3 regions of the Janthinobacterium sp. LS2A genome follow, and region 2 is predicted to be linked to each of the others. Evidence: predicted binding sites of a transcription regulator. Region 2 holds the regulator's gene; each other region holds the start of a gene.
What was found. Region 2 encodes sigma-54, which starts transcription at its own class of promoters, with help from an activator protein. Its sites were predicted from a motif close to TGGCANGNAANCTGCTTT; they were not measured.

Region 1 (7,704 bases), on a different contig from region 2:
ACTGACGGCCTGGGCCGTCAGCAAAAAGAAAGCACCCGGCGGACAGGGAGACACCCATCCGTGTGGCCCGGGTGCTTCACCCCGTTACTTCGATGCCAGCTTGAAGACCCACACGGAACCGCCCTGTTCCAGGAAGTTGACCTTCTTCGCCACTTCGCCGCCCCACAGCGGCACCGCGCCACCCCAGCCTGATACGACGGCCACATATTGCGTGTCGCCATCCTGCCACGTGACGGGCGGCGCCACGACGCCGGAGCCCGTCTGGAATTTCCACAGCTCCTTGCCCGTCTTCGCATCGACGGCTTTCAGGAAGCCTTCTGGCGTGCCGTAGAACACCAAGTTACCGGCCGTGCTCATCACGCCGCCCCACAGCGGCGCGTTATTCTTGATTTCCCAGACGATCTTGCCAGTCTTCGGATCGACGGCGCGCATGGCGCCGATATAGTCATCAAACAAGGGCTTGATGGTGAAACCGGCACCGAGGAAGGCGCCGCCCTTCTTGTAGCTGATCGGCTCGTTCCAGATATCCATGCCCCATTCGTTCGCCGGCACATAGAACAGCTTGGTTTGCGGCGAGTACGCCATCGGCATCTGATTTTTTGCGCCGAGGAAAGCCGGTGCGGCAAATACGGTCGTGCCCTTCTTGCCTTCCTCTCCCTTGGTCGGGTCGCCGGGGCGGCCGGCGGCGATGAAGTTGGGCCGGCCCGTCTTCAGGTCGATGCTGCTGGCCCATGTGATTTTCTTCACAAACGGGAAGGCGTTCTGCAACTTGCCCGTATTGGCGTCGATCACATAGAAGAAACCGTTGCGGTCGGCCTTGCCGCCGTAGCGCTTGCCATCCATGTCGAAAGTGACGAATTCGTTGGCGCCGTCGAAATCCCAGGCGTCGTTCGGCGTGTTTTGATACGCCCACTTGATCTGGCCCGTTTTCACGTCCAGCGCCACGGTGGACGACGAGTACAGATTGTCGCCGGGACGCAAGTGGCTGTTCCATGGCGCCGGGTTGCCCGTGCCAAAGTAGGCGAGCTTGGTTTGCGGATCATAGGTACCACCCATCCACGTCGAGGCGCCGCCCGTTTTCCACAGGTCGCCGGGCCACGTCTTGTTCGCGGTACCGGACACGCCGTTATCGATCGCCTTGCCATCCTTGTCGTAGCGGTGGCCCATATGGCCCTCTACCGTAGGACGGCTCCACACGAGGTCGCCCGTCATCGGGTTACGCGCTTCGACCCGGCCCACGATGCCGAATTCACCGCCTGACACGCCCGTCAGCAGCAATCCTTCGGCGATCAGCGGCGCGGCCGTCATCGAGTAGCCGGCCGCATAATCGTCGACTTTTTCTTTCCAGACGATCTTGCCCGTATTCTGGTCCAGCGCCACGAGGTAGGCGTCGAGCGTGCCGAAAATCACCAGGTTGCCGTACAGGGCCGCACCACGGTTGACCACGTCGCAGCAGGGCATGATGCCATCTGGCAAGCGATGCTCATATTTCCACAGCTTGGCGCCCGTTTTCAAGTCGACAGCAAAGATGCGCGAATACGATGCCGTGACGAACATCTTGCCGTTATGAATCAGCGGCTGCGATTCCTGGCCACGCTGTTTTTCGCCGCCAAACGAGAACGACCAGGCCGGCACCAGCTTGGCCACGGTCTTGTCATTGATCTGCGTCAACGGCGAATAGCGCTGGCCCTGCGTGCCCATGCCAAACGACAGGACGCTGGCCGGATTCTTCGCCGTGCTGTCGAGCATGGCATTGGTGACATTGCCCACGTCGGCCGCCTGGGCCAGCGATGCCAAACCCAAACCGACGAGTATCCCCATGATTTTTTTCTGCACAATCATCTCCCTCTGTTTTATTAGTATGTGTGTGTCAAGTCTTGCGGTGTTCATGCGGCTGGGCATGCAGCAAGGCGCACTCTTCATCGGTGAACAGGCGCGAGCGCGTCAAAAAGCGCTTGCCCGTGCCGTTGTCGAGTGAAAACATGCCGCCATTGCCATCAACCACATCGATAATCAACTGGGTATGCTCCCAGTACTCGAATTGCTCGAGTCCCATGTAGAACGGTGTGCCATTCAAATTGCCGAGATAGATGTCGGTGTCGCTGACATCGAACTCGCCCAGCGCATAGCACATGGGCGCGCTGCCGTCGCAGCAACCGCCCGACTGGAAAAACATCAGCGGGCCGTGACGCTGGCGCAACTTGTCCATCATTTCCAGCGCCGCATCGGTGGCGACCACCCGGGCAATTGCTGCACTCATGGCATCCCTTTCTGCGCGCCGCGCCTGGACGACAGGCGCGGCGCGTGTACCGGTTTAGAAGAAGCCCAGCGCTTTCGGGCTATAGCTGACCAGCAAGTTCTTCGTTTGCTGGTAGTGATCGAGCATCATCTTGTGGTTTTCGCGGCCGATACCCGATTGCTTGTAGCCGCCGAACGCGGCGTGGGCCGGATACAGGTGGTAGCAATTGGTCCACACGCGGCCCGCCTGGATGGCGCGTCCCATGCGGAAGGCGCGCGAACCGTCGCGCGTCCACAAGCCGGCGCCCAGGCCGTACAAGGTATCGTTGGCAATCGCCAGCGCGTCGGCCTCATCCTTGAAAGTGGTCACGGACACGACCGGTCCAAAAATCTCTTCTTGGAAGATGCGCATCTTGTTATTACCCTTGAACACGGTCGGACGCACGTAGTAGCCGCCTTCCAGATCGCCCGCCTGCGTGTTGCGCTCGCCGCCGGCCAGCACTTCGGCGCCTTCCTGGCGGCCGATGTCGAGATAGGACAGGATTTTTTCCAGCTGCTCCTGCGACGCCTGCGCGCCGATCATGGTGGACGAGTCGAGCGGATTGCCCTGCTTGATGGCGGCCACGCGCTTCAAGGCACGTTCGATGAATTTTTCGTAGATCGATTCCTGGATCAGCACGCGCGATGGGCAGGTGCAGACTTCGCCCTGGTTCAGCGCGAACATGGCAAAACCTTCCAGGCACTTGTCGAAATAATCATCGTCGGCATCCATCACGTCTTCAAAGAAGATGTTCGGCGACTTGCCGCCCAGCTCCAGGGTGACGGGAATCAGGTTTTGCGCGGCATAGCCCATGATCAGGCGGCCCGTGCCCGTTTCGCCCGTGAAGGCGATCTTGGCGATGCGCTTGCTCGACGCCAGCGGCTTGCCCGCTTCCAGGCCGAAACCATTGATGATGTTCAGCACGCCCGGCGGCAGCAAATCGCCGATCAGCTCGATCAACACCATGATGGAAGCCGGCGTCTGCTCGGCCGGTTTGAGCACGACGCAATTGCCGGCGGCCAGCGCTGGCGCCAGTTTCCACACAGCCATCAGAATCGGGAAATTCCACGGAATGATCTGGCCCACGACGCCGAGCGGCTCGTGGTAGTGGTAGGCATAGGTTTCCGCATCGATTTGCGCGACGGAACCTTCTTGCGCGCGGATGCAGCCGGCGAAATAACGGAAATGGTCGATGGCCAGCGGGATGTCGGCGTTCATCGTTTCGCGGATCGGCTTGCCATTGTCGATGGTTTCCGCCGTGGCGATCAGGCTCAGGTTCTGTTCGATGCGGTCGGCGATGCGGTTCAGGATATTGGCGCGCTCGGCAGGCGACGTCTTGCCCCAGGCATCCTTGGCGGCATGGGCGGCGTCCAAGGCCAGCTCGACATCTTCCGCCGTGGAACGGGCGATTTCGCAAAATGGCAAGCCCGTGATCGGTGTGATGTTAGGAAAGTATTCACCTTTTACCGGGGCAACGAATTTGCCGCCGATGTAATTGTCATAGCGTTGTTTGAAGGGATTGGCTACGCCCAGTTTGCTGATGTCTGCGAGATTCATGTCGTCCTCTATCGGGTTAATTAGAATGGAATTGCTGTAATTAAAATCAAACGTCCTGGTACAGATGGGGTGAGTACACGGAGTCTTCCGCAAATGCCGTGCCAGCTCGGCATCCCACTACAAACTTAGCCGCTTTTACCCTTGTTACAAGGGCCTAGCGTCAATACCGGTGTGCTTTTCAGCGCATGCCCGGGCTTGAGCCGCTGCACAATGGAACAGGTGTACCAGACTGGAACACCTGTTCCTGTGCCATTAACGAATCACCACGCCCCATGGCAATTCACCTACAGCAATATCGGCCACCTTGCGCGCGCTGGCCGTGTCGATGACGGAAACGCTGTTCGAACGGCCATTGGCCACGTACAGCTTGGCGCCATCGGGCGTGATGGCCATGTTCCACGGGCGCTTGCCGACGGGAATGGTGGCCGTGACCTCGTTGCTGGCCGTGTCGATCACCATCACCGTGCCATCGATACCGTTCGAGACATACACCTGCTTGCCGCTGGGATGGACCACGATGCCGTTTGCATTCTTGCCAGCGGGAATGGTGGCGATGGCCTTGCGCGCGGCCATGTCGATGACGTAGACGGCATTGACCAGTTCGCACGCCACGTAGGCGCGGCCCGAGTCCGGACTGAAACCGATGCCGCGCGGGCGCAATCCCACGGCGATGGACGCCACCTGGCGGCGTTGCACCACATCGATGACATCAACTTGTTCGGCCTCTTCCGCGCTGACCAGCAGCCAGCGCCCATCGGGGCTGAAAACGGCATGTTCCGGATTGCGTCCATGCACCTTGATATCGGCGAGCAAGACGCCCGTCTGCCCATCGAGCAAGGCCACGCTATTGTTTTCCTCGACGGCCACGGCCACGTAATGACCGTCTTGCGAAGCGCTGACGCCTTCGGGCGACTTGCCCAGCGCCACCGTGCGCAGGGGGGCGCCGCCAGCGTTATCGATCAGCAGCAAGGCGCTGCTGGCCGCATCCGTGACAAACAATTGCCGCCCGGTGGGGTCGGCGGCGATGCCGCGCGGACGCTTGCCGGCTGCAATCTGGCGCACGACCTGATCGGTCGCCGTGTTGATCACACTCAAGGTGCCCGATTTTTCATTGGGAACATAAGCAAATGGAGCGGCCTGGAGGGAGGTGCAGGCAAGCGCTGGCAGCAGCCAGCACACCTGGCGCAAGCGCGAGAAGAAGTTGGGCATAATCACCTTTCGATGGCAAAACACAGGAAAAGCGCGCGGCATCGGCGCATCTGATAATTGCTGTATGCAAACGCCGTGCCACTGACACGCGTATAATTTCAGCCCACCAATGGAGACATGGCAGGCATATTGCTTGATACACAGATGCAGACCTGCGCCGCGCACGCGACCAAGCAGGCTTTATTCACATTGGAGAATCCGCATGCAGCACCGTTTCCGCCTGAACACCATCGCCAGCTTGTTTGTCGCCGGCAGCGCTACCCTCGCCCCCCACGTCTTTGCCGCCGAGGCAGCTGCCCCGGCCAACGGGCAACTGATGGATACGGTGGTCGTCAGCGGCAGCCGCATCGCCCATCCCAGCCAGGAAGTGCCGGCCTCGATCGACGTCGTCGACAGCGCCCGCATCCAGGATGGCCAAATCCGCGTCAACGCGTCAGAAGCGCTGGCCGCCGTGCCGGGCCTGGTCGTGCAAAACCGCCAGAACTATGCGCAAGACTTGCAAATCTCGTCGCGCGGCTTCGGCGCACGCTCGGCCTTTGGCGTGCGCGGCGTCAAACTGATCAGCGATGGCATTCCTGCCAGCATGCCCGACGGCCAAGGCCAGGCCGCCACCTTCAACCTCGATACGGCCGAGCGCATCGAAGTGCTGCGCGGACCGTTTTCTGCCATCTACGGCAACCACTCGGGCGGCGTGATCCAGCTGTTTTCCAAGGATGGGCAAAATCCTCCATCCGTCGAATTAAATGTGGTGGGCGGCAGCTACGGCACCAACAAAGTGGACTTGACGGCGCAAGGCCAGGCAGGCGGCATCGGCTACGTGCTCGACGGCTCGCGCTTCCGCACGGACGGTTTCCGCGACCACAGCGCCGCCACGCGCGAACAGGCGTTCGGCAAGATCACCGTCAAGCCCAATGCGGACAGCAAGCTGACCATCGTTGCCAACAGCCTGCACCAAGGCAACACGCAAGATCCGCTGGGCGCCACCTGGGCCACGTTTGCCCGCGACCCGCGCGCTGGCGAAACCGATGCGAGCGACACGCAAAACCCGAAGCGCACCCTGGCCGAGCGCTACAACACGCGCAAGAGCATCGACCACCAGCAAATCGGCGCCACCTATGAACAGTCGTTCGGCGACGACCGCCTGCATGTGATGGTGTATGGCGGCAACCGCGAGGTGATCCAGTACCAGGCTTTTACCAAAGGCTTCCAGGCGCCGCCTAGCCATTCAGGCGGCGTGGTTGACTTCCAGCGTGAGTTCTACGGCATCGATACCAACTGGCTGCACGTGAACCAGTTGGCCGGCGGCAAGCTGAGCACCACCATCGGCATCGATTACGGCCGCTCCAGCGATGACCGCACCGGCTATGAAAATTACATCGGCAACACGTTTGGCGTGAAAGGCAAGCTGCGCCGCGACGAGCAGAATGTCGTCTCCAGCCTCGATCCCTATATCCAGACGGAATGGCAAAGCGGCCCATGGCTGCTGAGCGCAGGTGTGCGCTACAGCAAGATGAAAGTGGCGGTCGACGACCACTATCTCAGCAATGGGAACGACAGCGGCAGCCTCGAATTCAGCCACACGACACCGGTGCTGGGTCTGCTGTATAAACTGACGCCGAGCGTCAACGTGTACGCCAGCGCCGCGCGCGGTTTTGAGGCGCCTACCTTGAATGAACTGTTTTACTCGGGCACGGGCGGCGGCTTCAATTACCAGCTAAAACCGGCCACCAGCACCAACCTGGAAGCAGGCATCAAGGCGAGAATCGCCAACAACACCCACGTAAACGCGGCCGTGTTCCAGATCAAGACCAACGACGAATTGGTGGTCGACAAGTCCAGCGGCGGGCGCACCAGCTATCGCAATGCAGGTAAAACCTTGCGCCAAGGTATGGAAGTGTCGCTGGACTCAAACTTGCCATATGGTTTCACGGCAAAAGTAGCACTGACCAGCCTGCACGCCGTGTATGACCAGGCGTTTGGCAGCGTGCGCGAAGGCAGCCGTTTGCCTGGCGTGCCCAGCGCCAACCTGTTCGCGGAACTGGCGTGGAAAGATAAGCTCGACCGCTTTGGCGCGGCGCTGGAAAGCGTGGCCAGCAACCAGGTCTATGCGGAAGACAGCAACATCGAAAAACCGGCGCCCGGCTACACGGTGTTCAATGCGCGCTTCAACGCCAAACAAAACGTGGGGAACTGGCGCTTCAAGGAATTTGCCCGCCTGAACAATCTTTTCGACAAGACCTACGTGGGCTCCGTCATCGTCGGCGACAGCAACAAACGCTACTATGAAGCGGCGCCAGGACGCAATTGGCTGCTGGGTGTCAGCGCCCAATATAGTTTCTAAAACTAAAAAGCCCGCGCCTCTTCCGATGCGCGGGCTTTTAAACCAGAGCAAGCTACTTCAGGGCCGCGCCTCCTTCACGCCATACTTCTCAAAGATCGTTTTCAGTTCGCCGCTGGCCGCCATCTCGTTCATGGCTGCCTGCAGCAACTTGGCCACGTCGAGCTGTTGCTTGCTGACGGCCAGGCCCACGGCCCAGCCGGCACGCGGCAAGCGGGCGAACGCCACTTCGCTCAAGGGGAAAGCGGGGTCGCTTTTCAGCACCGATTCGATTTCCGAACGGTTGGCCAGCACGGCGTCGAGCTTGCCCGCCTGCAATTGC
Region 2 (7,704 bases):
TGATGGAGCAGTTCCGCATCAACCAGATGCTGGTCGTCGATGCCGACGGCAAGCTGGTGGGCGCGCTGCATATCCATGACCTGACGCAAGCGAAGGTGATCTGATGGACAGCGTAGCGGACAACCTGGCACGTGCGGCCAAGGTCAAACTGATGATCTTTGACGTCGATGGCGTGCTCACCGACGGCAGCCTGCATTTCGGCCCCGATGGCGAGATGATGAAAACGTTTAATGTGTATGATGGCCTGGGCATCAAGCTGTTGCAGGAATCGGGCGTGCAGACGGCCATTATCAGCGCGCGCCGCTCGGCCATTACGGCACGCCGCGCGCAAGACCTGGGCATTACCCATGTGCACCAGGGCGGCCACGACAAGCTGACGCCGTTTCGCGAACTGCTGGCGCTGACGGGCTTGACGGAAGAGCAATGCGGCTATATCGGCGACGACGTCATCGATGCGCCCATCCTGAAACGCGTCGGTTTCGCCGTCAGTGTGCCGGGCGGGCGTCCGGAAGCGCTGGACCTGGCGCACCATGTGACGCAGGCCGGCGGCGGCCGCGGCGCGGTGCGCGAGATCTGCGAATTCCTGCTGCGCGCGCAGGACAACTATGCGCGCGTCATGGCGCCGTTCCTGGAGTGAGGCGCACCTTGCCGCCAGTGATATTGGAAAGAGTGAAATCCTATGCGTAAGCCAGGAGGCGCCCATCGCTGGCGCACGATTTTTACCTTGCTGGGTGCGGTTGTTGTCGCGCTGGCCAGCTTTTGGCTGCTCGAAGTGATGAACAAGAACAGCCAGGACATCAAGGCCAGCAAGCATCTGGATGAGCCCGATTATTTCATCACCAATTTCAGCCTGGTGCGCATGGATTTGACGGGTAAGCCCAGCTATATCGTGTCGGGCACCAAGCTCACGCATTATCCGGCCGACGATTCGTCCGATATCGACCAGCCCTTCGTGCGCAAGCTCACGCCCGGCATGCCGCCGTTGAACATGAATGCGGAACTGGCGCATATCGACCAGGACAATACCCGGCTGCAACTGCACCGCAAGGTCGTGATCGACCGCGCGGCCAGTCCGAAGGCGCAGAACCTGACGGTCAGGACGGAAGCGCTGACGGTGTTTCCGGACGAGGAAAGAATGGAAACGGACGTGCCTGTCGATATCCTGACGGGGACTTCGCGCCTCAATGGCATCGGCATGAAAGCCAATAACGCCACGGGCGTGGTGGAAGTGCAGAATGCGCTGCGCATGGTCCTCCCGCCGAAACCGCGCCCTGCCGCGGCGGCAAAATGACAGAATGAAACAAGGAAACCATACTATGAAGAACATCTTGCTGTTGACCGTATTTTCGCTGGCCATCATGGGCGTGGCGCATGCCGAGAAAGCCGATTCCGAGAAGGAAGCCGTCATCACGGCACGCAGCGGCCACGTCGATGACGTCAAGCAGGTGCGTACCCTGACGGGCGACGTCGTGCTGGTCAAGGGCACCCTGACCATGAAGGCGGGCCGGGCATTGATCACGGAAGACCCGCAAGGCTACCAGTTCATCACCTTCTGGGCCGATCCCGGCAAGCTGGCCACGTTCCGCCAGAAGCGCGATGGCGCGGGCGACCTGTGGGTCGAAGGCGAAGCGGAGCGCGTGGAATACGACAACAAGACGGAAGTGGTGAAACTGTTTTCCAAGGCCAAGCTGACGCGTCTGGAAGGCACGAAAGTAACCGACGTGGCCAATGGCGCCTTCATCTCGTATGACAGCCGCAAGGAAGTATTCAAGATGGAAAATTCCGACAGCGGCACCAGCACTTCCGATGGCGGCAGCGTGCGCATGGTGATCCAGCCGAAGACCAAGGCGCCGGAAGCGGAGAAAGCGCCGGCCACGCCTGTGCCAGGAAAGAAATAATGGACAATACTCGTTGCGGCAGCACCCTGATCGTTCGCGGTCTGCAAAAAACCTATGGCAAGCGGCAAGTCGTGCATGATGTCTCGCTGCAAGTCGAATGCGGCGAAGTGGTGGGTTTGCTGGGCCCGAACGGCGCCGGCAAGACCACCTCGTTCTACATGATCGTCGGCCTGGTGCCGTCGGACGGCGGCAGCATCGACATCAGCGGCGTGGACATTTCCAGCCTGCCGATCCACCGCCGCGCGCAGATGGGCTTGTCCTATCTGCCGCAGGAAGCGTCCGTCTTCCGCAAGCTGACGGTGGAAGACAATATCCGCGCCGTGCTGGAAATCCAGACCGTCGAAGGCCGTCCTTTGAAGAAGGCCGAGATCGAGGAGCGCCTGGATAAACTGCTGGCCGATTTGCAGATTGAAAAGTTGCGCGAGAACCAGGCCTTGTCCCTGTCGGGCGGCGAGCGCCGCCGCGTGGAAATCGCCCGCGCGCTGGCCACCGATCCCCGTTTCGTGCTGCTCGACGAGCCGTTCGCCGGCGTCGATCCGATCGCCGTGATCGAGATCCAGCGCATCGTGCGCTTCTTGAAGGAGCGCAATATCGGCGTGCTGATCACCGATCATAATGTGCGCGAGACGCTGGGTATTTGCGACCGTGCCTACATCATCAACCAGGGCTCGGTACTGGCGTCGGGACGCCCCGACGACATCATCGCGAACGAGTCGGTACGCCGGGTCTATCTGGGCGAACACTTCCGCATGTAAGCCAATGAAACAATCATTGCAGCTGCGCACTTCGCAGCACCTGGCACTGACGCCGCAGTTGCAGCAATCGATACGCCTGTTGCAATTGTCGACCCTGGAATTGCACCAGGAACTCGAGCAACTGTTGACGGACAATCCCCTGCTCGAGCGCCTCGACGATCCGCTCGACCGTTCGCTGCGCCTGCTGTCCGACGGGGCCTTGAGTTCCACGGCCGCGCCGGCCGAAGCGCCGCCCCAGCCGCCAGGCCAGGAGGCGCCTGCCGCGCCGGCCGAAGCGGAAACCTTTGACGGCGAGGCGGGTGAGGGCCCGGCCGCCGCGGATGGCGGCGACAGCGACTGGAGCGAGGCGAGCCGGGGCAAGGCGCCCGACGACGAAGATTCCCGCCCGCAACTCGAGGCCCATCACTGCACCCTGCGCGAACACCTGATGGAGCAGATGCGCGTGACGGTGCTTGAGTTGCGCGACCGTGCGCTGGTCGAGCTGATCATCGACGCGCTCGACGACAATGGCTACCTGGAAGAGTCGCTCGACGACATCCTGGCGCGCCTGCCGGAAGAGCTGGAAATCGACGCCGACGAGATGCGCACGGCCTTGTCGCTGCTGCAAAGTTTCGATCCGCCCGGCGTGGGCGCGCGCAATGCGTCCGAATGCCTGGCGCTGCAGATCAAGCGCTTGCCGCACATCGCCATGGTGACGCGGCGCATGGCCCTCGTCATCGTGGAAAAGCACCTGGCCTGGTTTGCCCAGCGCGATTTCAACAAGCTGAAAAAAGCCCTTGATTGCGACGATGAAGACTTGCGCGAAGCGCAGACGGTGATTCGCCAGTGCAATCCGCATCCGGGCGCCGTGTTCGCCTCGGACGTGTCCGATTATGTGGTGCCCGACGTCGTCGTCAAGCGCGCGCGCAATGGCTGGCAAGTGACCCTGAACAACGACGTCATGCCGCGCCTGCGCATCAACGCCATGTATGCCAACTTGCTCAAGCAGGGCAAGGGCGAGGGCGCCATGGGCGCACAGTTGCAGGAAGCCAAGTGGCTGATCAAGAATATGCGCCAGCGTTTCGACACGATTTTGCGCGTGGCACAGGCGATAGTAGAAAGACAAAAGAACTTTTTCTCGCATGGGGCCGTTGCCATGCGCCCCCTTGTGCTCCGTGAAATAGCTGATACACTGGGTTTACACGAGAGTACTATCTCGCGGGTAACAACTCAAAAGTACATGCTGACCCCGCACGGCATGTTCGAGTTGAAATATTTCTTTGGTAGCCACGTCGCCACCGAAGCGGGGGGCGAAGCGTCATCGACGGCGATACGGGCATTGATCGTGCAACTGACAGGAGCAGAAGACCCTAAAAATCCTTTATCCGACAGTAAGATTGCGGACATGCTGGGGGAACAAGGCATGGTGATTGCGCGACGTACTGTTGCCAAATACCGGGAAGCGTTGAAAATTCCGCCAGTGAGCCTGCGTAAGTGTTTGTAAGTTTTTTTCGGTTCCTCTGCGGGCCGGATAGGATGGACCGCACGAACCCGATCATCTTTAGGAGTGTGTATGAATCTCACCATCAGCGGACATCATCTCGAAGTGACACCAGCCATCCGTGAATACGTACAAACGAAGCTGGAACGCGTGAAACGTCATTTCGATCAAGTTATCGATATCGCCGTGATTCTGACCGTGGATAACCTCAAAGAGAAAGAAAAACGTCAAAAGGCCGAAGTCAACCTGCGTTTAAGTGGCAAAACCGTCTATGTGGAAAGCCTGGCACAAGACCTGTATGCCGCGATCGATGCCCTGATCGACAAGCTCGATAGGCAAGTGATGAAATACAAAACCAAAGTGCAAGGGCACGGTAAAGAGGCGATCAAGCATCTGCCAGACAACTCCGAGGAAGACGCCGTCGTCGCCGTTTAAGGCCACCCGCTTCCAGCAGTTGTGATCAACTAAGGGCGCACATTGCGCCCTTTTTTGCGCCTGGACCTTTTGAACGCAATGTTCCCCGCGCAGGCGCTAGAATGTTTGTACTTTCACTTCTTTCACGCCTGCCATGAACGACTTCGTCCAGACCTCCATCCGCAACCGCACGGGCCATATCGTGCTCGACCGTGCGAAAGCCTTGAATTCCCTGTCGCTGGAGATGGTGCGCGCCCTGAGCGCTGTCCTGCTGGCCTGGCGCGACGATCCGCAGGTGGACGCCGTCGTGATCCGCTCGAGCAGCGAGAAAGCACTGTGCGCCGGCGGCGACATCCGTTTCTTCTACGATGCGGGCCTGGCCACGCCGCAAGGCGGCAGCGCCTTGCTGGAAGATTTCTTTACGGAAGAATACGCGTTAAATCATGTGATTCATTTCTATCCGAAACCGTATATCGCCGTGATGGATGGCGTGGTGATGGGCGGCGGCATGGGCGTGGCGCAAGCCGGACCCGGCAACCGCTTGCGCATCGTCACGGGCCGCACACGCATGGCCATGCCGGAAGTTAATATTGGCTTGTTCCCCGATGTGGGTGGCAGTTATTTCCTGTCCCGGCTGGCCGGCCAGCTGGGCCTGTACCTGGGCTTGACGGGCTTGACGATCAACGCGGCCGACGCCCTGTACACGGACCTGGCCGATGTCTACCTGCCCGAGGCGCAGATGGGGGCGCTGCTGGCCCTGTTCGAATCGACGCCGGGCGAGGCCTTGCCGGTGGCCATCAAGGCGCTGGCGGCGCCGTTCCAGGCCGAGGCGGGTATCTCCTCGCTGGCGGCGGCGCGCGTGGCGCTGGACCGTCACTTCGGCGCGGGTTCCGTGGCGGCCATCATGGCCTCGCTGGCGCAGGACGACAGCGCGTTCGCCAGCAAGGCGCTGGCGGCCATGCGCCTGCGCTCGCCTTTGATGATGTCGGTAACTCTGGAATTGCTGCAGCGCGGGGCTCACTTGGGCGTGGCCGATTGTCTGCGTCTGGAGCGCACGGTGGTGCGCCACAATTTCGAGCATGGCGAAGTGCTCGAAGGCGTGCGTGCGCTGGTGGTCGACAAGGACAATGCGCCGCGCTGGAACCCATCAAGCCTGTACGAGGTCGATGCTGCCATGGTGGCGCGTTTCTTCGCACCGGTCTGGCCGGCGTCAGCGCATCCGCTGCGCCACCTGAATTAACTAGCTACGTTCGCGGTGGCGCAAGACCACGCGCTCGTTGGGGCCGAAGTATTGCGCCAGTCGTTCCGCCATGTACACGGAGCGGTGCTGGCCACCCGTGCAACCGAGGGCCACTGTCAGGTAGCTGCGGTTGTCGGACTTGAATGACGGCAGCCATTTCTCGATGAAGGCGCGGATGTCGGCCAGCAGTTCCAGCGCGCTCGGCTGTGCGTCGAGGAAGGCGATCACGGGCGCGTCGCGGCCATCGAGCGGGCGCAGCGCCAGGTCGTAATACGGGTTAGGCAAGGCCCGTACGTCGAAGACGAAATCGGCGTCCAGCGGCACGCCCAGCTTGAAGGCGAACGATTCGAAGAACAGGGTCAGCGGTGCGCGTTCGGAAGCGATCATATCCTTGATCCAGGCACGCAATTTGTTGGCGCTCAGTTCGGACGTGTCGATCACGTGGCCCAGCTGTTCGATGGCCGACAGGCGTTCGCGCTCTTCCGAGATGCACTCGATCAGGGTGCGGCGGCTGGCCGGATTCTGGTTCGGACGCAATTCGTGCGACAGCGGATGGCTGCGCCGCGTTTCCGAGAAGCGCGCCACCAGCGAATGCGTGGTGGCCGTCAGGAACATGACCTTGACGTCGTGTCCCTGGTCGCGCAGCAGCGCCACATTGTGCGGCAGGCTGACGAGCGACTCGGCGCTGCGCGCATCGACGGCGACGGCCAGTTGCGGTGTACCTTCGTCGAGCAGGGTTTGCACCAGGCTGGGCAGCAAGGCCGGTGGCAGGTTGTCGACACAATAGTAGCCGGTATCTTCCAGCACATTGAGCGCGACGGATTTACCGGAGCCGGATATTCCGGTGATAAGGACGATATGCATAGCCCGATCATACAATAAAGATCGGCACTCTGCTCCAAGGCAATTATCTTTACAAATTATTGCAATTTAGACTGTGGTATTTCTTTGCTGCATACGTCAATCATGTTGTCGGATTACGCGGGGCCTTGCCCCGCCTCGGCGGCCCCGCTAATCCGACCTACGTTGCTAATCGCCACTCATGGCGAGTCGTTGGTGCAGCAGGGAATTCACGCAGCACTGCTGCGTGCCTGTGTAACGGTTCGCCCTTGCAAGGGCGAACTCCTTGGCAACATTAATCGCCACTCATGGCGAGTCGTTGGTGCAGCAGGGAATTCACGCAGCACTGCTGCGTGCCTGCGTAACGGTTCGCCCTTGCAAGGGCGAACTCCTTGGCAACATTAATCGCCACTCATGGCGAGTCGTTGGTGCAGCAGGGGATTCACGCAGCACTGCTGCGTGCCTGCGTAACGGTTCGCCCTTGCAAGGGCGAACTCCTTGGCAACATTAATCGCCACTCATGGCGAGTCGTTGCCGTTCCATGAACTCCTGCAAGGTATCGATGCCGCGCAGTTGCAAAATGGTATTGCGTACGGCCGCTTCCAGCAGCACGGCGATGTTGCGGCCGGCGGCGACGGGGATGACGACCTTGCGCACGGGCAGGCCCAGCACGTCTTCCGTGGGGAACAGGAAGGGCAGGCGCTCGACTTCTTCTTCCAGCGCGTTGCGGCGCACGAGATGCACGATCAGTTTCAAGCGCATCTTGCGGCGCACGGCCGTTTCGCCAAAGATGGCCTTGATGTCGAGTAAGCCCAGGCCCCGTACTTCCAGCAGGTTTTGCAGCAGGGGCGGGCAGCGCCCTTCGATCATGTTCGGCGCGATGCGCGAGAATTCGACGGCGTCGTCTGCCACCAGGCCGTGGCTGCGCGAAATCAGTTCCAGCCCCAGCTCGCTCTTGCCCAGGCCCGAATCGCCGGTGATCAGCACGCCCACGCCCAGCACGTCCATGAACACGCCATGCATGATGATGCGCTGCGCCAGTTTTTTGGACAGGTAGACGCGCAGGAAGTCGATCAC
Region 3 (7,704 bases), on a different contig from region 2:
GCAGACGAGCACCTGGTTTTCCGCCCAGGCGAACAGCATGGCCAGCAGCGCCTCTTCGCGGGGAATCGCCAGTGCCGCCACGGCGCAGGCATACGCGGTAGGCAGGGCCACTTCCGTCTGGCCCTGCAGTATGTCGATCAGGACGCCGTCGGCCACGCCCAGTTCGGCCAGCAGCTTGGTCAAGGAATAGCCCATCTGGATGGTTTCGGCGCGAAATTCCGCCGTGTCGCGCGACGCGATGAAACGCTCGCTCCAGCGCTGCACGGCGCGCAAATCCTGCGCTTCAAACGCCTGCATCAAGCGCCAGCACAGGGGCGCTTCCCAGCGCGCCACCACCTGCGCCAGATGCTCGGCGATCCACGCGCGCGCCGTGGCCGCGTCGTGCACCAGGCTAGACTCCAGCGCCGCTTCCAGCCCCTGCGAATAGCTGTAGGCGCCAATCGGCAAGGCCGGACTGGCGAACTGCAGCAAATGCAGCAGGGCCGAGGCCTGCATCACGCGGCGCCTGGCACATCGCCGGGACGGTGGATTTTCTGCCGCAGCGGCACGGGCGCCAGCAAGTGCTGGCCGTGGCCGTCGTGGTGGCCATGGCCGCCGCCGTATGCGCCCGCCTCGGGCTCGAACGGTACGCTTTCTTCCGTCACCATCGCCTGCAAGCCTTCGAGCATCTCCTTCAGCACGACGTCCTTGCGGATGCGCAAAAAGCCGTCGCCCACCTGCGCCTGCGTATGGCGGTTGCCCAAATGGAAAGCGCAGCGCAGCAGGGTGTGCGCGTCGGCGCACCGCACCAGGTAGGTCGGTTCGCGCGCGGCGACGATCTGCACCACCTGCCCTTCCGGCCCCGTCATGCGCTCGCCGTCGCGCAGCACCGTGCCGCGCACGGTGAACACGGCCACGTCGTCGCCATTCGACAGCACGGCGCGCAGCCGGCATTTTTCGCGCTGGTCGTAGGGCAGCACAAGTTGGGCAAACGGCGTACGTTCATCGCCAGGTCCCAGTTTGGTATGCAAAGTCAGCATGCTTGTCTCCTGCTTAAAATAGAAAATAGCGCTGCGCCATCGGCAGCACGGCAGCCGCTTCGCACACGAGCAGTTGGCCGTCGGCGCGCACGGCGTAGGTTTCCGGGTCCACTTCCATGTGCGGCGTGGCGCTGTTGTGGATCATGTCGTGCTTGCGCAAGCCGCGCATGTTCTTCACGGCGATGACGGATTTGTTCAGTTTCAGCTGGTGCCCGATATCGAGGTCGTAGGCCGCCTGCGAGACAAACGTAAACGACTTTTTCAGGCCGCCGCCGAAGGCGCCGAACATCATGCGGTAGTGCACGGGCTGCGGCGTGGGAATCGACGCGTTCGGGTCGCCCATCTGCGCGGCCGCGATCATGCCGCCCTTCAGTATCATCGACGGCTTGACGCCGAAAAACGCCGGCTTCCACAGCACGATGTCGGCGATCTTACCCGCCTCGATCGAGCCCACCACATGCGCAATCCCGTGCGTGATGGCCGGATTGATCGTGTACTTGGCGATGTAGCGCTTGGCGCGGAAATTGTCGCTGCGCGCCGTATCGGGCGCCAGCGCACCCCGCTGCACCTTCATCTTGTGCGCCGTCTGCCAGGTGCGCATGATCACCTCGCCCACTCTCCCCATCGCTTGCGAGTCGGACGACATCATCGAGATGGCGCCGATGTCGTGCAGGATATCTTCCGCGGCGATGGTTTCGCGGCGGATGCGCGACTCGGCAAACGCCACGTCTTCGGCAATGGCCGGGTCCAGGTGGTGGCACACCATCAGCATGTCCAGGTGCTCGTCGAGCGTGTTGACGGTGAATGGTCGCGTCGGGTTGGTCGACGAGGGCAGCACGTTGGCTTGCCCCACGGCGGCGATGATGTCGGGCGCATGGCCGCCGCCCGCCCCTTCCGTGTGAAACGTGTGGATGGTGCGGTCCTTGAAGGCGGCCAGCGTGTGCTCGAGAAAACCGCCCTCGTTGAGGGTATCGCTGTGCAGCGCCACCTGGATATCCATGCGGTCGGCCACCGACAGGCAGTTGTCGATGGCGGCCGGCGTGCTGCCCCAGTCTTCGTGCAGTTTCAGGCCGATGGCGCCCGCGCGCACCTGTTCTTCCAGCGGCAGCGGCAAGCTGACGTTACCTTTGCCCATGAAGCCCAAATTCATCGGGAAGGCGTCGGCGGCCGCCAGCATCGCGTGCAAATGCCACGGTCCCGGCGTGCAGGTGGTGGCGGCCGTACCCACGGCCGGTCCCGTGCCGCCGCCCAGCATGGTGGTTACGCCGCTCATCAGCGCTTCCTCGATCTGCTGCGGGCAGATGAAGTGGATGTGCGTGTCGACGCCGCCGGCCGTGATGATCATGCCTTCGCCGGCGATGATCTCGGTGGCGCCGCCGATGGGAAGCGTCACGCCAGGCTGGATGTCCGGATTGCCCGCCTTGCCGATGCCGAAGATCAGGCCGTTCTTCAAGCCGATGTCAGCTTTGACGATGCCCCAGTGGTCGAGGATGACGGCGTTCGTGATGACGGTATCCATCACCTCGGCGGCGCAGCGCTGCGACTGGCCCATGCCGTCGCGGATCACCTTGCCGCCGCCGAATTTTACCTCTTCGCCGTAGATCGCATAGTCATGCTCGATCTCGATGAACAGTTCCGTGTCGGCCAGGCGGATGCGGTCGCCCTTGGTGGGGCCGAACATTTCGGCATACGCGCTGCGGGGAATGCTGGCCATCTCAATCCTTTCCCGGTGGTGTGTCTTGCAGTTCGCCCATCACTTCGCCATTGAAGCCGTAGACCTTGCGCTCGCCCGCCAGCGCCACCAGTTCCACGGTGCGCTGCTGGCCCGGCTCGAAGCGCACGGCCGTGCCAGCCGTGATGTTCAGGCGCATGCCGTAGGCGCGCCAGCGCTCGAAGGCCAGCGCCGGGTTGACTTCAAAAAAGTGGAAGTGCGAGCCGACCTGTATCGGCCGGTCGCCCCGGTTGGCCACCACCACGGTGGCTGTGGCGCGCCCGGCATTCAAGCTGATTTCGCCTTCTTCCAATTGGTATTCGCCTGGGGTCATGAGGGGCTCCTTCTCAAAAAAAACTACGGTATCGGGTGGTGCACGGTCACCAGCTTGCTGCCATCGGGGAAGGTCGCTTCCACCTGGATGTCGGGGATCATCTCGGCGATGCCGTCCATGACGTCGGCGCGCGAGAGGATCTTGGTACCATCCGACATCAGCTGCGCCACCGACTTGCCATCGCGCGCGCCTTCCATGATGGCGGCGCTGATCAGGGCCACCGCTTCCGGATAATTCAATTTCAAGCCGCGCGCCAGGCGCCGTTCGGCCAGCAGCGCGGCCGTAAAAATGAGCAGCTTGTCTTTTTCGCGGGGAGTCAGGTCCATGTTCTTCCTTCTTCAAGTATTCCAGATGCGGGGCACGACGGCGTCGCGTCCCAGCATGGCGGGGCGCAGCAGCTGCCAGGCGGCCAGCATGACGCGGCGCGCCGCTTCGCTGTCACCGCACAGCAGGCGCACCACCACCAGCGATTTCATGTGCGAGGCGCCAAACGCGGCGCCGGCCGGCACGGCGATCCCGCGCACGGCCGCCAGCACGGCGGCAGGAACGGGGGCGCCGACGGCGATCAGGGTGGCGCACACGGTGTGCCCCGCCAATCCCAGTGGGCTGGCCATCAGCGCGCCGCCGGCGGCCAGCACGCCCTGCTCCCACCACAGCAGCTTGCCGCCACGGCGGATCTGCACCTGCTGGCTGATGCCGCCCGTGCTGAAAACTTCGCCCGAGGCGCTGCGGCCCAGGCAGACGATGTCGCAGCCGATGTAGCTGGCGTCCGGCGCCAGTTCCACTTCGTGGCGCAGGCGCACGCACGCCTGGTCGAAGAAAATGCTTTCCTGTGGCAGCCACTCGATGGCCGCGCCGCTACCGGCGCGCAGCACGATGTGCTGGCCCGAGACGTGGCCGTTGGCGCGGTACCACTTGGCGGCGCCCGGCGACGTGAGCAAGGCGTGCGCGCCCTCGCCCACCGTGGCGTCGACGGCCAGCTGGTCGCCGCCCACGACGCCGCCGGGAGGATGGATGATGATGGCGTGGCAGACGGCGTCGCCTTCAGGATACAGGGGCTTTTGCACGCGCAGGGGGCCGCTGTGCGTGCGCTCGACGAGGCGGCTGACGCCATCGTGCAAGGCAAAGCCCAGGCGCAGGTGCGCCTGCCAGGCGCCGTGCGCGCTGGCTGGTAAAGGCGTGACTGGTCGGGTGCTGTCTGGCATGCGGGGCAATCGCGTAAATAAGCGATTACCTAAGCAGGATATGTGCCAGCGTCAGGGGAAGGAAAAGTGAGAATCGTGCACCGCGCTGCGGCGGGCGCACCGGCATGGTGCATCTGCCGCACCGCGGCGCTTAGGCCACGGCCACTGTCACTGTCACGGCCAGGGTGCGCCGTTCGCGCAGCAAGGCCGTGAAGGCTTCCGCGGCCAGGGGGCGGCTGAAAAAATAGCCCTGCATTTCATCGCAGCCGTGTTCCGTCAGGAAGTCGACCTGTTCGCGCGTTTCCACGCCTTCGGCGATGACGCGCATGTCGAGGTTGTGCGCCAGCGAGATGACGGAACGGGCGATGGCCGCGTCGCTGCTGCTGGTGGTCACGTCATCGACGAAGGATTTGTCGATCTTCAGCACGTCGATGGGAAAACGTTTCAGGTAGCCGAGGCTGGAATAGCCGGTGCCAAAATCGTCGAGCGAAATGCCCACGCCGATATCCTTCAGGCGCGTGAGGGCTGCCACGGCCTTGTCAGGGTCGCCCATCACCGTGCTTTCCGTGATCTCGATGCCGAGGCAGGCGGGCGCGATGCCGTATTTGCGCAAGGCCGCCTCGACGAACGGCACCGTGCGGTCCTGTGCGAACTGTTTGCCGGACAGATTGACGGCCACCTTGATGCTGCCCAGGCCAGCGTCGTGCCAGGCGCGGATTTGCGCACACACGCTTTCGAGCACCCATTCGCCGATGGCCGTGATCGAGCCGTATTCCTCGGCCAGCGCGATGAACAGGCCGGGTGGCACCTTGCCCAGCACCGGGTTATCCCAGCGCAGCAGGGCTTCCGCGCCCAGCAAGGCACCCGTGCGCAAGCACATCTGCGGCTGGTAGTGCACTTCGAATTCATCGCGGCAGATGGCGCCGCGCAGCTGCTGCTGCATCGCCAGGCGGGCGCGGATATCGCTGCCCATGCGCTCCGTGAAGAAGGCGTAATGGTCGCGCCCCATTTCCTTGGCGCGCACGAGGGCCGTGTCGGCGTGGCGCAGCACGTCGTCGAGGCTGTCGCCGTCGGCCGGGCACATGGCGATGCCGATGCTGGTCGTCAGCGCCAGGCGTTCGCCATCGACGCTGAGTTCCTCGCGCAGGCCGGCCAGGATGGTTTGCGCCAGCCCCAGGGTACGCCCCAGCAGGGCATCGTCCTGCAGCAGGATCTGGAATTCGTCGCCGCCCTGGCGCACCACCGTGTCGCCTTCGCGCACGCAGCCGGACAGGAAACGCGCCACCACTTGCAGCGCCTTGTCGCCGACGGCCTGGCCGTGCGAATCGTTGATATTCTTGAAACGGTCCAGGTCGAGGCACATCAGCACCACCTGCTGGCTGTCGCGCACGGCGTTCGCGCGCGCCTGCTCGAAGCGCTCGCGCAGCAGCACGCGGTTCGGCAAACCGGTCAGCGCATCGTGGTAGGAAAGGAAATCGATCAGATGCTGCTCGGCCTTGCGTTCGCTGATGTCGAGGAAGACGCCGATATAGTTGACGACGGCACCATCGGGCCCGTGCACGGTGGAGACGCTGAGCAGGCAGGGATAGGTGTCGCCGCTCTTGCGCCGCGTCTGCACCTCGCCCGACCAGCAGCCGCTGCTGCGCAAGCCCTGGCGCAGGGCCAGCAGCACCGCTTCGCCCGTGTATTCGGCGTGCAGGCGCATGATGTCCGTGCCCACCACTTCCTGCGCCGCGTAGCCGGTGATGCGCGTAAAGGCGGGATTGGCCGTGACGATGACGCCGGCCGCATCGGTGATCAGGATGGCGTCCTGGGTCGCTTCGAAGACCTGGCCCGACAGGCGCAGCAATTCTTCATTCGCGCGGCGGATCTGCACTTCGCGCGCCAGGGTGCTGGCCACTTGCTCCAGTTCGGCCGTGCGTTCGGCCACCCGCCGTTCCAGGTTGGCGCGCTCCTGCGCCAGTTGCAGCTGCGCCCGCGCCAGGCGCACGTGGGCGTCCGTGCGGGCCAGGATTTCCTCGGCCTGGAAGGGCTTGGCGATGAAGTCGACGGCGCCCAGCGCAAAGCCGCGCACCTTGTCGTCCGTGTCGTACTGGGCCGACAGGAAGATCACCGGCACCTGGCGCAGGGACGGTATCTCCTTCAGGCGGCGGCACACTTCAAAGCCGTCGAGGCCGGGCATGCGCACGTCGAGCAGGATCAGCTCCGGCGGGCGCGCCTGGGCCGTCCACAGGGCCAGTTCACCGTTCGGCGCCTGGCGCACGGCATAGCCGGCGCCGCCCAGCAAATCGCTCAACAGCTTCAGCGAAGCCGGCGTATCTTCAACGATCAGTACTTCGCCCTTCGAGTTCACTTCCGAAAAATCGCGATGCATGTAGCAGTTCTCTCAGCTTTGGATGAGGCGCGGCGGTCGGTTGCCACGCTGGACAAGACATTTCTTTGCGATGAACTACGTACTATCATCATAATCTTTATTGCAATTTAGCACCATCCATCGGCGCTACTTAGTCGTTCTTTTCAGCGAATCCGATGTTGTCAGCCCACACTTTCAAGCGTGCGCCAGCACGCCTTCATTCTCCAGCAAGTCGCACAGCTGGCGGTACTGATGCTGGTCAAGCATGGCTTGCAGCGGCGCCAGCAACGGCGCCGCCACTGCGGGCAGGGCCGCCAGCAGCTGCGCCACCCTGGCCAGGTTCAATTCGCGCAGCGCCACCAGCAAGGCGGCGCGCTCTTCCCCGGTCAACAGCAGCAAATCTTGCGCCCGCAGTGCCGGCCGCGCCTCGGGCGCCGGCGACACGGGCTGCGGCACGGGCACCTGCAGCGGCGCCTCGGCCGCCTGCGCGGGAATGCTGAAGCTGAAGACGGCGCCCTGCCCCGGCGTCGATTCCACCGTCAGTTCGCCTTTCATCAGCTGCACGAATTCGCGCGAGATGGCCAGGCCCAGGCCCGTGCCATCTTTCGGTCCCGCGCTGTCGGCCTGCACGAAGGGCTCGAAAATGCGCTGCTGGTCTTCCGGGGCGATGCCGATGCCCGTGTCGCTGACGGCGAACGACAGCATCCATTGATCGCCACCGCGCCGCTCGGCGCGCACGCGCAGGGTGACTTCGCCGCCGCCGGCAAACTTGACGGCGTTCGACATCAGGTTCAGCAGCACCTGGCGCAAGCGCGTCGCATCGAGCAGCACGGCCGCCGGCAGGCCCGCGCAATCGAGGCGCAGGGCCAGCCCCTGCTGCTCGGCGCGCATGCCCAGCATGTCCATCACTTCCTGCAGCAGAGGCGCCAGCGCCACCACGGCCGTCTGCGCGTGAAGGCGCCCCGCCTCGCCCTTCGACAGTTCGAGAATTTCATTGATCAGGGTGAGCAAATGATTGCCGGAGCGGTGGATGATGGCCAGGTTGCGCTTTTCATCGTCGTGCATATTGGGCGAGGCGGCCATCAGGCGCGAAAAGCCGATCA

Region 1: the regulator sigma-54 is predicted to act here: its motif matches at 3,922-3,939, upstream of adh (aldehyde dehydrogenase).
Region 3: the regulator sigma-54 is predicted to act here: its motif matches at 4,300-4,317, upstream of V3C40_RS00530 (urease accessory protein UreD).

What each region holds. Positions count from the first base shown of each region.
Region 1 is NZ_JAZHPB010000017.1:1,283-8,986, reverse strand. Features, by position in the region: gene V3C40_RS28080 (PQQ-dependent methanol/ethanol family dehydrogenase) at 85-1,821, opposite strand; gene V3C40_RS28075 (DUF779 domain-containing protein) at 1,871-2,260, opposite strand; gene adh (aldehyde dehydrogenase) at 2,315-3,835, opposite strand; gene V3C40_RS28065 (beta-propeller fold lactonase family protein) at 4,088-5,044, opposite strand; gene V3C40_RS28060 (TonB-dependent receptor family protein) at 5,247-7,385, shown strand; gene V3C40_RS28055 (substrate-binding periplasmic protein) at 7,443-7,704, opposite strand, start outside.
Region 2 is NZ_JAZHPB010000008.1:93,899-101,602, forward strand. Features, by position in the region: gene V3C40_RS21580 (KpsF/GutQ family sugar-phosphate isomerase) at 1-104, shown strand, start outside; gene V3C40_RS21585 (KdsC family phosphatase) at 104-637, shown strand; gene lptC (LPS export ABC transporter periplasmic protein LptC) at 680-1,291, shown strand; gene lptA (lipopolysaccharide transport periplasmic protein LptA) at 1,317-1,898, shown strand; gene lptB (LPS export ABC transporter ATP-binding protein) at 1,898-2,653, shown strand; gene V3C40_RS21605 (RNA polymerase factor sigma-54) at 2,658-4,136, shown strand; gene hpf (ribosome hibernation-promoting factor, HPF/YfiA family) at 4,206-4,568, shown strand; gene V3C40_RS21615 (enoyl-CoA hydratase/isomerase family protein) at 4,702-5,787, shown strand; gene rapZ (RNase adapter RapZ) at 5,788-6,651, opposite strand; gene hprK (HPr(Ser) kinase/phosphatase) at 7,135-7,704, opposite strand, start outside.
Region 3 is NZ_JAZHPB010000001.1:113,712-121,415, reverse strand. Features, by position in the region: gene V3C40_RS00555 (urease accessory protein UreF) at 1-495, opposite strand, end outside; gene ureE (urease accessory protein UreE) at 495-1,019, opposite strand; gene ureC (urease subunit alpha) at 1,033-2,733, opposite strand; gene V3C40_RS00540 (urease subunit beta) at 2,735-3,064, opposite strand; gene V3C40_RS00535 (urease subunit gamma) at 3,088-3,390, opposite strand; gene V3C40_RS00530 (urease accessory protein UreD) at 3,403-4,269, opposite strand; gene V3C40_RS00525 (two-component system response regulator) at 4,400-6,622, opposite strand; gene V3C40_RS00520 (sensor histidine kinase) at 6,797-7,704, opposite strand, start outside.